Regions from separate parts of the Sporosarcina sp. YIM B06819 genome, predicted to be linked through region 1. Evidence: predicted binding sites of a transcription regulator. Region 1 holds the regulator's gene; each other region holds the start of a gene.
The links. Region 1 encodes Rex, which represses fermentation and respiration genes when NADH is low (regulators of the CRP and FNR family bind a similar motif). Its sites were predicted from a motif close to TTGTGAAATATTTCACAA; they were not measured.
Positions count from the first base shown of each region.

Region 1 (4,133 bases):
TTATGAATGGCTTCGTCGTCATCGCACAGCTGAACTTCGACAAGCTTCAAAAGTATATCGATGAGCTAGAAAGTTTAAAACAAGCGATTATCTTCTTTTTTTAATGAAAAAAGTCTTCCACCGAATTTTTTCGGTTTGGAAGACTTTTTACGTTTACTTCTGTTGCCTCATCACTTCATCAATTTGGCGCTGTTGCTCTGCACGCACTTCTTCTAACTGCCGCTGTCGCTCAGCTGTCTCTTCTTCTAGCTCACGCTGCTGCTCCGCCTTCAAATATTTCCGATAGCCAAATCGGGATATAAAAATACTGATTTCATACAACGCAAACAGTGGAACCGTAACGAAAAGATGCGAAAATAGATCCGGCGGTGTAATGAACGCCGCAATGACGAACAAGACGAAATATGCATATTTCCGTATTTTCACCAGTGTGGCCGGATCCAAAATACCGAGTCTTGTTAAAAATAGCAAGACAATCGGTAATTGGAAAATGATGCCGAATGGAATGAGTAATTGAAACAAAAATGAGAAATACTCATTAATACCGATTGTCTGAACAATGTCGAGATCTGTCGATAAATTCATCATGAACCTCATTACATAAGGCAATAGTACAAAATAGGAAAATGCAATCCCACCGACAAATAAGAAGAATGTGAACGGGATATAATTCAATGTAGCCCGTCGCTCCGTTTCATGCAAACCCGGGGAAATGAACGCCCATAGCTGATACATAATAACCGGTGAAATGATAATCACCGCTATAAAAATAATCACTTTCAAGTAAATCATAATCGGGTCGAGCACGTTGAACGCATTCAACGTAATACCTTCCACTATCCCATCGGATTGCAGGAATTGAATAATAGGCTTTGCGATGAAAAAGCTACCCGCCACTGCAATCACAAAGAAAACGACGATTACCATCAGCCGTTTTCTAATCTCATCTATATGTTCAATGATTGTTAAGTTTTTTTCTGTCATTGGACAAACACCCTAACTTACTTCACTTCTTCTTTCTTAACTTCCACTATTTCTGCTTTCTTGTCTTCCACTTTCTTCACATCGTCATCTTCTACGAGACCTTTCGTCGCGTTTTTAAATTCACGCAATGAAGAACCGAACGCCTTTCCAATCTCAGGCAACTTCTTCGGACCGAAAACAAGCAACGCAATAATGGCGATAATAATTAAACTCATTGGACCTGGCATCTCAGACACCTCCCTCGTAGCAGAAGGATTCAATCATCCCTCATTCTGCTATCCATTTTACACGAAAACCGCTAATATTACTATTATCGAGCAATTACAATTGTGAATGTTTAACGTCATTTTTCATGAAATAAATAAGTGTCTGCAACTCAACAGATAAATCTATTGTATGGACACGCACTGAATCAGGTGCAGAAAGACGGACTGGCGTGAAGTTCAAAATCCCTTTAATGCCCGCCTCCACCAACTTATCCGTTACATCCTGTGCCACACGTGAGGGCACCGTCAAAATAACAAGATCAATGCCCAGTTCGACAATTTTCTCACTAATTGTATCTGGATGAAAAATAGGTATACCGCTCAATACTTTTCCATCTGCCGGTGCTTTTGGATCAAATGCCACGACGATCCGGGTATTATGATTTTTATGGAAGTTATATTTTAAAAATGCGTTCCCCAAACTGCCCACACCAATTAGTGCGACATCTGTTCCTTCATCTTGATCGAGGATTTGACGGAAAAATTCGACAAGATAATGCACATCATAGCCATATCCTTTGCGTCCAAGTGCCCCAAAATGAGAAAAATCACGACGGATAGTGGCCGCATCAATTTTCATCGCTTCACTTAATTCACTAGAAGACACACGCTTCTTACCCAGGTTGGCGAAGTTTTGAAGAAATCTATAATAAAGAGGCAACCGTTTTGATGTCGCCTGTGGTATTTTCGGCGTTTCTTCTATCATTGTAACCCCCCTGAACATCCAAATTTCGAATCAGTAGGGAATTTGGATTTCCCTAGATTCAAGTTAAACCGATTCTATCGTACAGTACATACCGAACCTTGTAAAGCCAACCGTTGCACGCTTCGCGCCATTCCATTAAACTAAAGAAGAATAGAGGTGCTCAAATATGATTGTATTACAAGTGAACGGACTGACAAAATCATTCTCAGGAACCGATATATTAGAAAATGTCCGGCTCGAAGTGCAACATCGCGACCGCGTTGCACTCGTTGGACGTAACGGAGCTGGAAAATCGACACTACTTAAAATCATTGCCGGTGAAATGACGGCGGATTCTGGTGATTTAATCATCCCGAAAGACGTGAGAATCGGTTATCTTGAACAGCATAGTGGCATTGATTCTGCTTTATCTGTTTGGGAAGAGATGATGACCGTCTTTGAACCGCTCCATATCATGGAAAGACGGCTGCGGACACTTGAGGGACAAATGGCTGATCCAGCGGTATACGACACTCCTACCGACTATGCACGTGTAATGTCGGAATACGACGCCCTACAAATTGAGTTTAAAGATTCCGGCGGCTATCAGTATGAATCAGACACACGCTCCGTCCTTCACGGCATGCGTTTTTATCCCGACGATTATGAAAAAAGTGTCAACCTGTTATCTGGTGGACAAAAAACAAGGTTAGCACTCGCTAAAATGTTACTAAGCAAGCCCGATCTTCTCATCCTCGATGAGCCGACAAACCATTTGGATATCGAAACACTCGGTTGGCTTGAAAAATATCTCGTCTCCTATGAAGGAGCTATCCTGATTGTTTCGCATGACCGCTATTTTCTGGATGAAATCGTCACCATCGTTTACGAAGTGTCTAGAAGAAAAGTAGCCAAGTACACAGGGAACTATAGTGCGTATCTTGACGAAAAAGCGAAAAACTACGAGCGAGATCAAAAGCTTTTTGAAAAAGACATGACCGAGAAGGCCAAGCTCGAAGATTTTATCCAAAAAAATATTGCCCGTGCATCGACTTCAAAAATGGCAAAAAGTCGCCGCAAGTTGTTAGAACGAACAGACTGGATGGATTCGCCTGATGGGGATGAAAAATCAGCTAGCTTTAGCTTTTCTATCGATCGCCCAAGCGGCAATGATGTACTAGCACTCGAAAAAGTTGCGATTGGCTATAATTCCACTCCTGTTTCAACGGGTATCGATTTACGCGTCTACAAACAAGACCGTATTGCCATCATTGGACCAAATGGTGTTGGTAAATCGACATTGTTGAAAACACTCGTTAAAGCGAATGAGCCCGTTTCCGGCTCGATACGCTATGGGACAAACGTCCAATTTGGCTATTATGATCAGGAACAAGCAACACTAATTGGGACAAGCACTGTTCTTCAAGAATTATGGAATGATTGGCCGATGATGAACGAAAAAGATGTACGCTCTGTACTGGGCCGCTTTTTATTCACAGGGGATGACGTAGAAAAACCAGTCACTTCCTTGTCAGGTGGCGAAAAAGCACGACTATCACTTGCTAAGCTGATGTTAGAAAAATCGAATACACTTGTTCTCGATGAACCAACAAACCATCTTGACTTAGATAGTAAAGAAATTCTCGAAAATGCATTGGATGATTTCCCTGGTACTCTTATCTTCGTATCGCATGACCGTTACTTCATTAATCGGATTGCTACAAAGGTTATAGATATTAGTGCGACTGGTGCAGTCGAGTATCTGGGAGACTACGATTATTTCGTTGAGAAGAAGTTGGAACAACAAGAGCTACTTGCCGAAACCACTAGCAAAGCAACTACAACACCTGTGACATCAAGAAAGAATGAAGATGACAAGGAACTGAAAAGGCAGGAAAGAAGGCTGACAAGAGCGATTACAGAGCTTGAGGAGCAACTTTCTCTATTGGACGAACAGCTGGCAGCACTTCAAAATGAACTTGCCACCCCTGAATTTGCGGAAGATCATGTGAAATTAATGGAACTTCAAGCACAGATTGATGCTTGTCAGGATGACCACGATAACAAATCGGAAAATTGGCTAGCCCTTCAAGAAGAATTAGAATCATTTGTATAAAAAATCGTAATTTTTATTGCGCCACGTCGAATCGGTATAACCAATTCAACGCGGCGTTTTGTCGTTTCTAGCTGTCGTAACT
Region 1 is NZ_JAWLIQ010000019.1:71,068-75,200, forward strand. Features, by position in the region: gene R2B72_RS13570 (type II CAAX endopeptidase family protein) at 1-104, shown strand, start outside; gene tatC (twin-arginine translocase subunit TatC) at 154-984, opposite strand; gene tatA (twin-arginine translocase TatA/TatE family subunit) at 1,002-1,211, opposite strand; gene R2B72_RS13585 (redox-sensing transcriptional repressor Rex) at 1,306-1,956, opposite strand; gene R2B72_RS13590 (ABC-F family ATP-binding cassette domain-containing protein) at 2,123-4,051, shown strand.

Region 2 (4,133 bases), on a different contig from region 1:
ACAATTGGGGAGGCTTGGTTACGAGATAAGCGTGTCCGCAAACTAACATTTACAGGATCGACGGAAGTCGGTAAGACTTTAATGCAAGGTGCGGCGGAAACAGTGAAAAAAGTATCACTGGAACTAGGTGGACATGCGCCGGCCATTATTATGGCAGATTGCGATATGGATAAGGCGGTAGCGGGTGTACTGGCGGCGAAATTCCGCAATGCAGGTCAAACTTGTGTCTGTATCAACCGTGTTTATGTGCAGGAATCAATTGCGGAACTGTTTACTAACAAGCTTGTTGAAGCAGCGAAGCAGTTGAAGGTCGGTAATGGATTAGATGAAGGCGTGGATATTGGTCCGCTCATTGATGCCTCCGCGGTTGAAAAAGTACAACAACATGTCGATGATGCACAAGAAAAAGGCGCAACCCTTGAACTTGGCGGCACTGGGAGAGGTGGCTTGTTCTTTGAACCAACGATTTTGACAAACGTCACAGATGATATGGTTTGTATGCGAGAGGAGACATTCGGTCCTGTATTGCCCATTAGTACATTTTCGACGGAAGTGGAGGTCATTCAACGGGCTAATGATTCGATTTATGGACTGGCAGCTTATGTTTTCACAGAAAATATTACGCGGGGCATCCGAATAACTGAGAAGCTTGAATACGGCATTATTGGTTTGAATGACGGACTGCCATCGACACCACAAGCTCCGTTTGGCGGCTTTAAACAAAGTGGTCTTGGTCGCGAGGGCGGTCATCATGGGATAGATGAATATATAGAAGTGAAATATATTTCACTAGGGTTATGAATCAAAGGGCAGTCCGAGAAGTTAGCGTTCACTAACTTTTTGGACTGCTCTTATTTTATTTAGCATCATTGGAAACTTATCGATCAATTGCAGGAAGTTATCAATCAATTGCCAAAGGTTATCGATCATTTGTTAAGAGTTATCGACCAATTGGACAGAGTTATCGTCATTTCGGGGCTTTTGGCTTATAAATTTAATGAAATTCTGACCTGTCACACTTTTGCCGAAGCCCTATGTTTTTGTTCCACGGGGCTTTTGCTCGAATCGCCATACCAATAAGCTGCCCCGATGAATAATGCACCCCCAATGATATTGCCGATAGTGACGGGTACTAAGTTTGCTGCCAATCCTACCATCGAAACAGTTTCAGGGTGGGGAACCATGAGTGAAATAGATAGCAATGTCATGTTGGCGATGCTGTGCTCAAAACCAGAAGTGATGAAGGCAAATAAGCACCAGAAAATCATAATTAGTTTAGCTGTTTCATCTTTTAATTTGATGGAACACCAGGCAGCTAAACAGACAAGAATATTACACAGAATCCCGCGGACAAACAACTCCATGAATGGCGTATTCATCTTGCCACTAGCTGCTGTTGTGATGAAATCGGCTGTCGCGCCGGAGGCCAGGCCGGAATAGAAAAATAACGCTGCAACGACAATGGAGCCGACAAAGTTTCCGAAATAACTATAGGTCCACACTTTGAAAGTATCGTATCCAGTTGTTTTTTTCATTAAGGTCCCGATGGTCATAATCATATTATTACTCGTGAAAAGGTCGGCTCCAGCCATAAGGACGAGGCTAAGCGCAACGCCGAATGCCATCCCCATGACAAGCTTTGTACCTGCAAAACCCGATGGCCCTAGCATCCCACCAATCGTATAAATCAGCACAACACCTAATCCTACGAAAAATCCCGCCATCATTGTCACAGTGAAGTATCTAGCTTTACTAGAGTTCAATAAATTAATTTTAGAAACGGCCATATTACTAATCGTCGCGATTGTTTCTTTCATGTCAATTTCCTCCGGCTCTTTTTATCTTTCTACATGTTTTTAGGGACTGACTTTGGTGAACAGGTACAAATGGGCGCCACATCTCTCCTAATCTAAGTAAAATCATGGTGTTTTTTGTGAAGTGTGAAGAAAATATGAAATGTTTGTGAAGAATTTCACATGAATGATGAAAAAAAGAGGTGATTCAAGTTGGATTCCACGAAATTAAATTATAGCGCAATTTTTTAATTACGCTATCCCTAAATATTACAAATTATTGAACAGATAAAACGATGTGAAGTTTATTCATCAAAAAAAGAAGCATCCTCCTTCGATGCTTCCTCTCGTTCAAACTCCTTTACTTTGACATCATCAACTTTTTCGCATCATGGCCTTTAAATGTCACTGTTAGTTTCAACGTTTTATAATCCATTATCCCGAATGCTTCCGCCGTTTGCTTGATCAAATCCTCGTCATCTGCTTCAGGATCCAAATCCATCTCTTGGAAAATTTTATCGAGTTTATCCATCGCTTGATTACCGTGCAAGTAAGCATCCTCCATTTTATTCTCGTACATGGCCTCTGTCTTATCGGGTTTTTCCTCATAGTTCGCAATGACGGCTTGTTTCTTATCCTTCGTGTCAATCGCTACATCAAATGAAGTAAAGCCATACTGTTCGCCAAGGGATTGTTTTTCATCATCATCGGGTTTGTCCTTGACGATATTTTTATCACTACAAGCAATGATGATGAATTGGCAAGCTAGTAGGACGATGATTAGTACGCTCCATTTTGTTTTCAAGTCGCTCATCCTTTCACCGGAACTTGCTAGTAACCTAACCGATGGCGAGGAAAGTTATACACATAAGAAGAACAGATACAGGTGGCCTTTTTATTCAGGAAATTAATTGGCAAACTACTTAAAAACTTCATATTTATTGCTTATAATTTGAGGGATTATTGGCAATATTGAAAGCGGGATGTCATTTAAAAAAATATAGTAAAAAGGGGGACTGAATTTGTCGATTAAGCGCTTGGCGTTGTTAACAGCAGTTATCACTTTTGGTTTAATCGTGTTCGGGGGATATGTGGCGTCGTCACAATCAGGGATGGGCTGCGGACCGGAATGGCCTTTATGTAATGGGAAAGTGATTCCAAATTTGCAAGGGGATACGTTGATTGAGTTTGCACATCGGGTCATCGGGGCTGTTCTTGGAATTCTAACTATTATTCTATTTGTTAAGGTTGTGCGCGCGAAGATGGAACATACCGTTCGTAGGGCAGCCTATTGGATGGTAGCTTTGCTTGCTCTTCAAGTGGTGCTTGGGGCGATTATTGTTTGGTATCATCTCCCGACATTTATTATCGCGGGGCATTTAATTATAGCGATGCTGTTCCTTGCTTGTGTATTAGTGATTTGTCGACGATCGACGAAGCCTGGACGCCATCGTATTGCGCTTAGCAATCAGCAACAGAAGAAAATAACTCGGCACATCAAGGTGTTACTAGGTTTAGTCCTCCTTATTCTTTTTGTAGGTGCTTATGTGAAGCATGATTTTATCGGCACGAGTTGTGGCTGGGCGACATGTGGTGATTCGGTCATGCCGAGCACGGGTCCTGAACAGATTCAAACGATACATCGAATGTTGGGTGTTATTTTGGCCGTATACAGCTTATTGCTGACGTATTGGTCTTTTGCAAAAGGATGGGGCGCTTCATTTCAGAAACGATTTAGCTTTATTTCAGTGACAATTGCGGTTCAAATTGTCTTGGGTATTTTAACGATTGTGACAGCGATTGATATCGTTTGGGCGATGCTGCATGTCGTTGTGGGGACGCTATTGTTTGCGATTGTAGCAGAGGCTAATATCTTTATGGCTACATTGGCCAAAGAGAAGGGGCGAATTGTTCCTTTTGTAATAAAGCAGCTGCCGATGAAAAATGGCAAGTCTGGTAGCTATTCGGGGCAGCGATGAGGGGGCTGGGTTCTACTATGATGTTGAATCATGGTGGAACCCAGTATATTATTTTTTAATTACTTCGACACTAGTCCTATCTAACAACTCTGATACCGTTACAAATGAATAGCCTTGCTTTTGTAGTTCCGGCAGAATCTTCTCAAGTGCTTGTACGGTTTGAGAACGATCGCCACCTGCATCATGAAACAATACAATATTCCCGGGGGCAGCACCTGACATCACTTTGGTTACAATCCTATTTACACCCGGCCTTTTCCAATCTTCGGTATCTTGATGCCATGACCACATGATTACCTTGTAGCCATTTTTAACAGCGGTATTAATGATATTATCATTATAATTTCCCCCAACAGGCCGA
Region 2 is NZ_JAWLIQ010000012.1:74,537-78,669, reverse strand. Features, by position in the region: gene R2B72_RS09820 (NAD-dependent succinate-semialdehyde dehydrogenase) at 1-801, shown strand, start outside; gene R2B72_RS09815 (formate/nitrite transporter family protein) at 1,014-1,817, opposite strand; gene R2B72_RS09810 (YusW family protein) at 2,155-2,598, opposite strand; gene R2B72_RS09805 (COX15/CtaA family protein) at 2,816-3,772, shown strand; gene R2B72_RS09800 (polysaccharide deacetylase family protein) at 3,821-4,133, opposite strand, start outside.
Region 2: R2B72_RS09815 (formate/nitrite transporter family protein) is a predicted target of Rex. The motif match lies at 1,961-1,978, and genes of this name have one in related genera.

Region 3 (4,133 bases), on a different contig from region 1:
GAAAACCACTGTTTGATAAATGGGAATAGCCACGTGATGCGCATGAAACCAATCTTCTAACATCATTTTATTGCGCTCTAGCTGGACCGATGGACATTCAAAATAGTCAACTTGTCCATTTTCAAGGGTTCGTGTAATTTGATTATACTCTTCGGGGAAATTAATTCGGCCGGCAATATTTTTCATTTCCAAGATAGCCGCACCTTGTTTAAAAAGAAAAAGCGTATCTATTTGGAACTTGCCGGTTGATTGTAGATTCAAATCATGGAAGATGTAATGTTCAAATGGGAACTGGTACTTCTGAAAAACATTCGCAAGTATTCTTTCGCCGTTGTCACCTGCTCGGTTTTTTCTCAGCTCGTTTTTTATATCCGCATAACGTGGGTGATTCTCCGGTAACCTTTGCAGCAGTGCTTCCAGTCCGACCGCCTTTAAAGAACTTGTTTTTTCCTTCATAATCAATTAACATCGCCTCCATAAAATTTCTTATCATTATTTTACCGCAAGAGTCTGATAATTGAATATTATTTTAGCTCGTTTAGAATATCGATCAATTCAAAGGAGTTATCGATCATTTGCAGCAAGTTATCGATCAATTCCAAGCCATTATCAATCATTTGCCAGCAGTTATCGATCAATTCAACAGAGTTATTGTCATTTCAGGACCTTTGACTCACAAAAATTCGGCTGCTGAATATTTCATGTCAACCACTATCAGAAATCGCCTACCGAATTTTACATTTTAGAAAGATATAATCGCATAAATGTACGTACTATATGATAAGATATATATATAATACATATTAAGTATTTCTAAGGAGCGTGTTTCTTTGGAACAGCTAAAAGAGACCATCAGACAGTTTCGGATTTTTAAAGATTTATGCGATAAAGAAATTAATCCCTTCCTTAAGATCATAAAAAAGAAGAAATGTGCTGATAAAAGCATGGTATTCATGCATGATAATCCAATCACGCACGTCTATTTTGTTGCTACCGGCAAAGTAAAGGTATTTCGCAATGACATGGCTGGCAAAGAACAGATTGTTTGTGTAAAACAGCCGGGAGATATGTTTCCGCATGTCGGATTTTTCCGCAAAGGGAATTATCCTGCCCATGCACAAGTGATCGAGGATGCAGAACTGTATTTCATTTCGATTCATGATTTTGAAGAAGTGCTCATGGAGAATCCCCATTTGGCGATCAAGTTATTTAGTGTGTTGGGCGATCAGATTGTAGATGTTCAGCAACGACTGGAGGAAATGGCGCTACGCAGTACGAACGAAAGAATTCTGTTACTCCTTTTGCGACTTAGCGAGACACATCGAGAAAAGCAAGCAGATGGCTGGATTAAACTAAACACAAAATTTACGAATTCTGATTTAGCCAATATGATTGGGACGACACGTGAGTCCGTCAATCGCATGATTTCTCATTTGAGAAAAGAAGAAGCGATTAAGTTAGTCGAAGGAAGCTACTTTATTTATCCTGACAGAATACAAGAAGAATTGTCGCTGTAATGTTTAGAAGCTATCTTCACTTGGTCCGCAAAGGCCGAAGTGGAGATAGCTTTTTCTAATTGAGAATGAAGATAAGGGATTAGACAGATAAAATGACGGTGTTCGATAAGTTGTCACTATTTCAAAACGCCTAGTTATTCGCTTATATTTCACATGAAAAATGCGATACCTATGCAGTTTGTAATGGTTTTGTACTTCGTCCCTAGCCACTGAAATCATGTATCTCTTGAGGGTTCCCAAGAGGGGTGTGATTTTAATCACAAAAGTGAGAAGCGTTATCAACTAGAGTGGAGATAAGGAAAAACACAGGAGGTGAAGTTGGATGGGAGCTCAAAAAGTGAACATCGAAGAAAAGGAAAAGCATGAACAAGAACATTCACTAAAAGGTACAGTATTTTCCGTTGGTGTTGTAGGTGCGGTTATTCTCGCTATGTGGGTTTTGCTATTCGTATTATACATGGGAAGAGTATAGGGAGGGAAAAGACATGAAAATGCACCGTTATGAAGAATTATGGCTCATCATAAGTGGCGGCATGTTGGTTATCTTCATGTTAATCACGGGATATCAAACATTCGCACTAGGCATGGGGCCACCCAGCCATAAAGAAACGCTAGATCCACAAAAAGTTGACCAAACAGCGCCATTCGATAACCCTGGTGTTTTCGATCGAGGCAACAATGAATATGAAGTAATCATGACGCTACAAACATTCGGCTTTACACCAAGTAATATCGAAGTACCTGCGGGTGCAAATGTAACCTTCACAATGACTTCAAAAGATGTTGTTCACGGGTTCCAAGTAGTGGGCACCAACTTGAATGCAATGGTTATGCCAGGATATGTTCAAAAAATCACACAAAAATTTGATAAGCCTGGCGAATATTTAGTGTTATGTAATGAGTATTGCGGAATCGGTCACCAGATGATGAGTACAACAATTACGGTGAAATAAAGGAGGGAAGGAAAATGGCAACTGCACAATTACTAAAACAAAAAACGAATAAGATATTGGGCGTTAATGCTCAGGATGCAAAGTTATCGAAATCATATATGGTTGTAGCGTTTTTAGCATTACTAATAGGTGGATTTTTGGGATTGTTACAAGGCCTCGAACGCGGAGGGGTTATCCAATTACCATCATGGTTTACTTATTACCAAGTGCTGACAGCACACGGTGTGCTACTTGTTCTAGTACTAACAGCGTTCTTTACAATTGGTTACTTTTATGCAGGGCTGTCCCATACGATGGGGGGACTTCTTCCAAAAGTGAGAACAATGGGTTGGATTGGCTTCTGGATGAAAATCGTGGGATTTGTCATTGCAGTTATACCGATTCTGCTAAATAAAGCAACAGTGCTCTATACTTTCTATCCGCCAATGGCTGCTTCACCATTCTTCTATATTGGGCTAGCGTTCATTGTATTGGGTGTCTGGGTTTGTGCATTTGGAGCATTTATCAACGTAGCGACTTGGCGAAAGAACAATCCAGGACAAAGTATTCCAATTCTGGCATTCTTCGCAACAGGTGTATTCGTACTATTATTCTTCGGAAGTATCGGTGTCACAATTGAAGTCGTCATGCTGATTTTCTGGTCAGCTGGCTTCCTGGAAACAATTAACGTCATGGTCAGCCGTACACTGTTTTGGGCTTTCGGTCATACGCTAGTAAACATTTGGTATATGACAGCTGTATCTGCTTGGTATGTCATAGTGCCGAAAGTAATTGGTGGTAGACGCTTTAGTGATACGTTAACACGTATCGTCGTCATTATGCTGGTGATTACAAACATCCCTGGTGGATTTCACCACCAAATTGTTGACCCGGGAATGGCAGAAACATTGAAATTCTTACACGTCTTTATGAGTTTATCAATCGGTTTACCATCTCTTATGACAGCGTTCGCGATGTTTTCAGTGTTTGAACGCACAGGTAGAAGAAAAGGTGGCAAAGGGCTACTCGGTTGGTATAAAAAATTACCATGGGGCGATGTTCGCTTCCTCGCACCGATGATTGCGATGATTGCTTTCATTCCAGCAGGAGCGGGTGGTATCGCTCAAACAACGAACCAATTGAACCAAGTTGTTCACAATACATTATGGGTAGTTGGACACTTCCACTTAACAGTTGGAACATCGGTCATTCTAACATTCTTCGGAATTAGTTATTGGTTAGTTCCTTACTTATCCAAACGTGTGTTAACACCGAAGATGAACAAAGTAGGGGTTATCCAGACGATCATTTGGACAGTGGGTATGTTGTTCATGTCAGGTTCCATGCACTGGGTTGGCTTACTAGGCTCACCACGTCGAACTTCTTACACAACGTATGGAGACAATGCGACAGCACTAGGTTGGGACCCATACATGTTCTTACTTGCTATCGGTGGAACACTATTAATCGTCGGTGTTGTCATCCAAGTGTACGCAGTTTTCCATATGATGTTCCTGGCACCAAAAGGCGTAACAGAATTCCCTATTGCTGACCCAGAGGAAAACGAAACAAAAACACCACTTTGGACAGATCGTTGGGGATTATGGATTATCATCATGCTATTAGTCGTATCAATGGGTTATGTCGTTCCGTTAGTGGACTTAATTGTAAATGCACCACCAGG
Region 3 is NZ_JAWLIQ010000012.1:38,458-42,590, reverse strand. Features, by position in the region: gene R2B72_RS09680 (nuclease-related domain-containing protein) at 1-456, opposite strand, end outside; gene R2B72_RS09675 (Crp/Fnr family transcriptional regulator) at 831-1,517, shown strand; gene R2B72_RS09670 (cytochrome C oxidase subunit II) at 1,840-1,989, shown strand; gene R2B72_RS09665 (cytochrome c oxidase subunit II) at 2,003-2,470, shown strand; gene R2B72_RS09660 (cbb3-type cytochrome c oxidase subunit I) at 2,485-4,133, shown strand, end outside.
Region 3: R2B72_RS09670 (cytochrome C oxidase subunit II) is a predicted target of Rex. The motif match lies at 1,763-1,780, and genes of this name have one in related genera.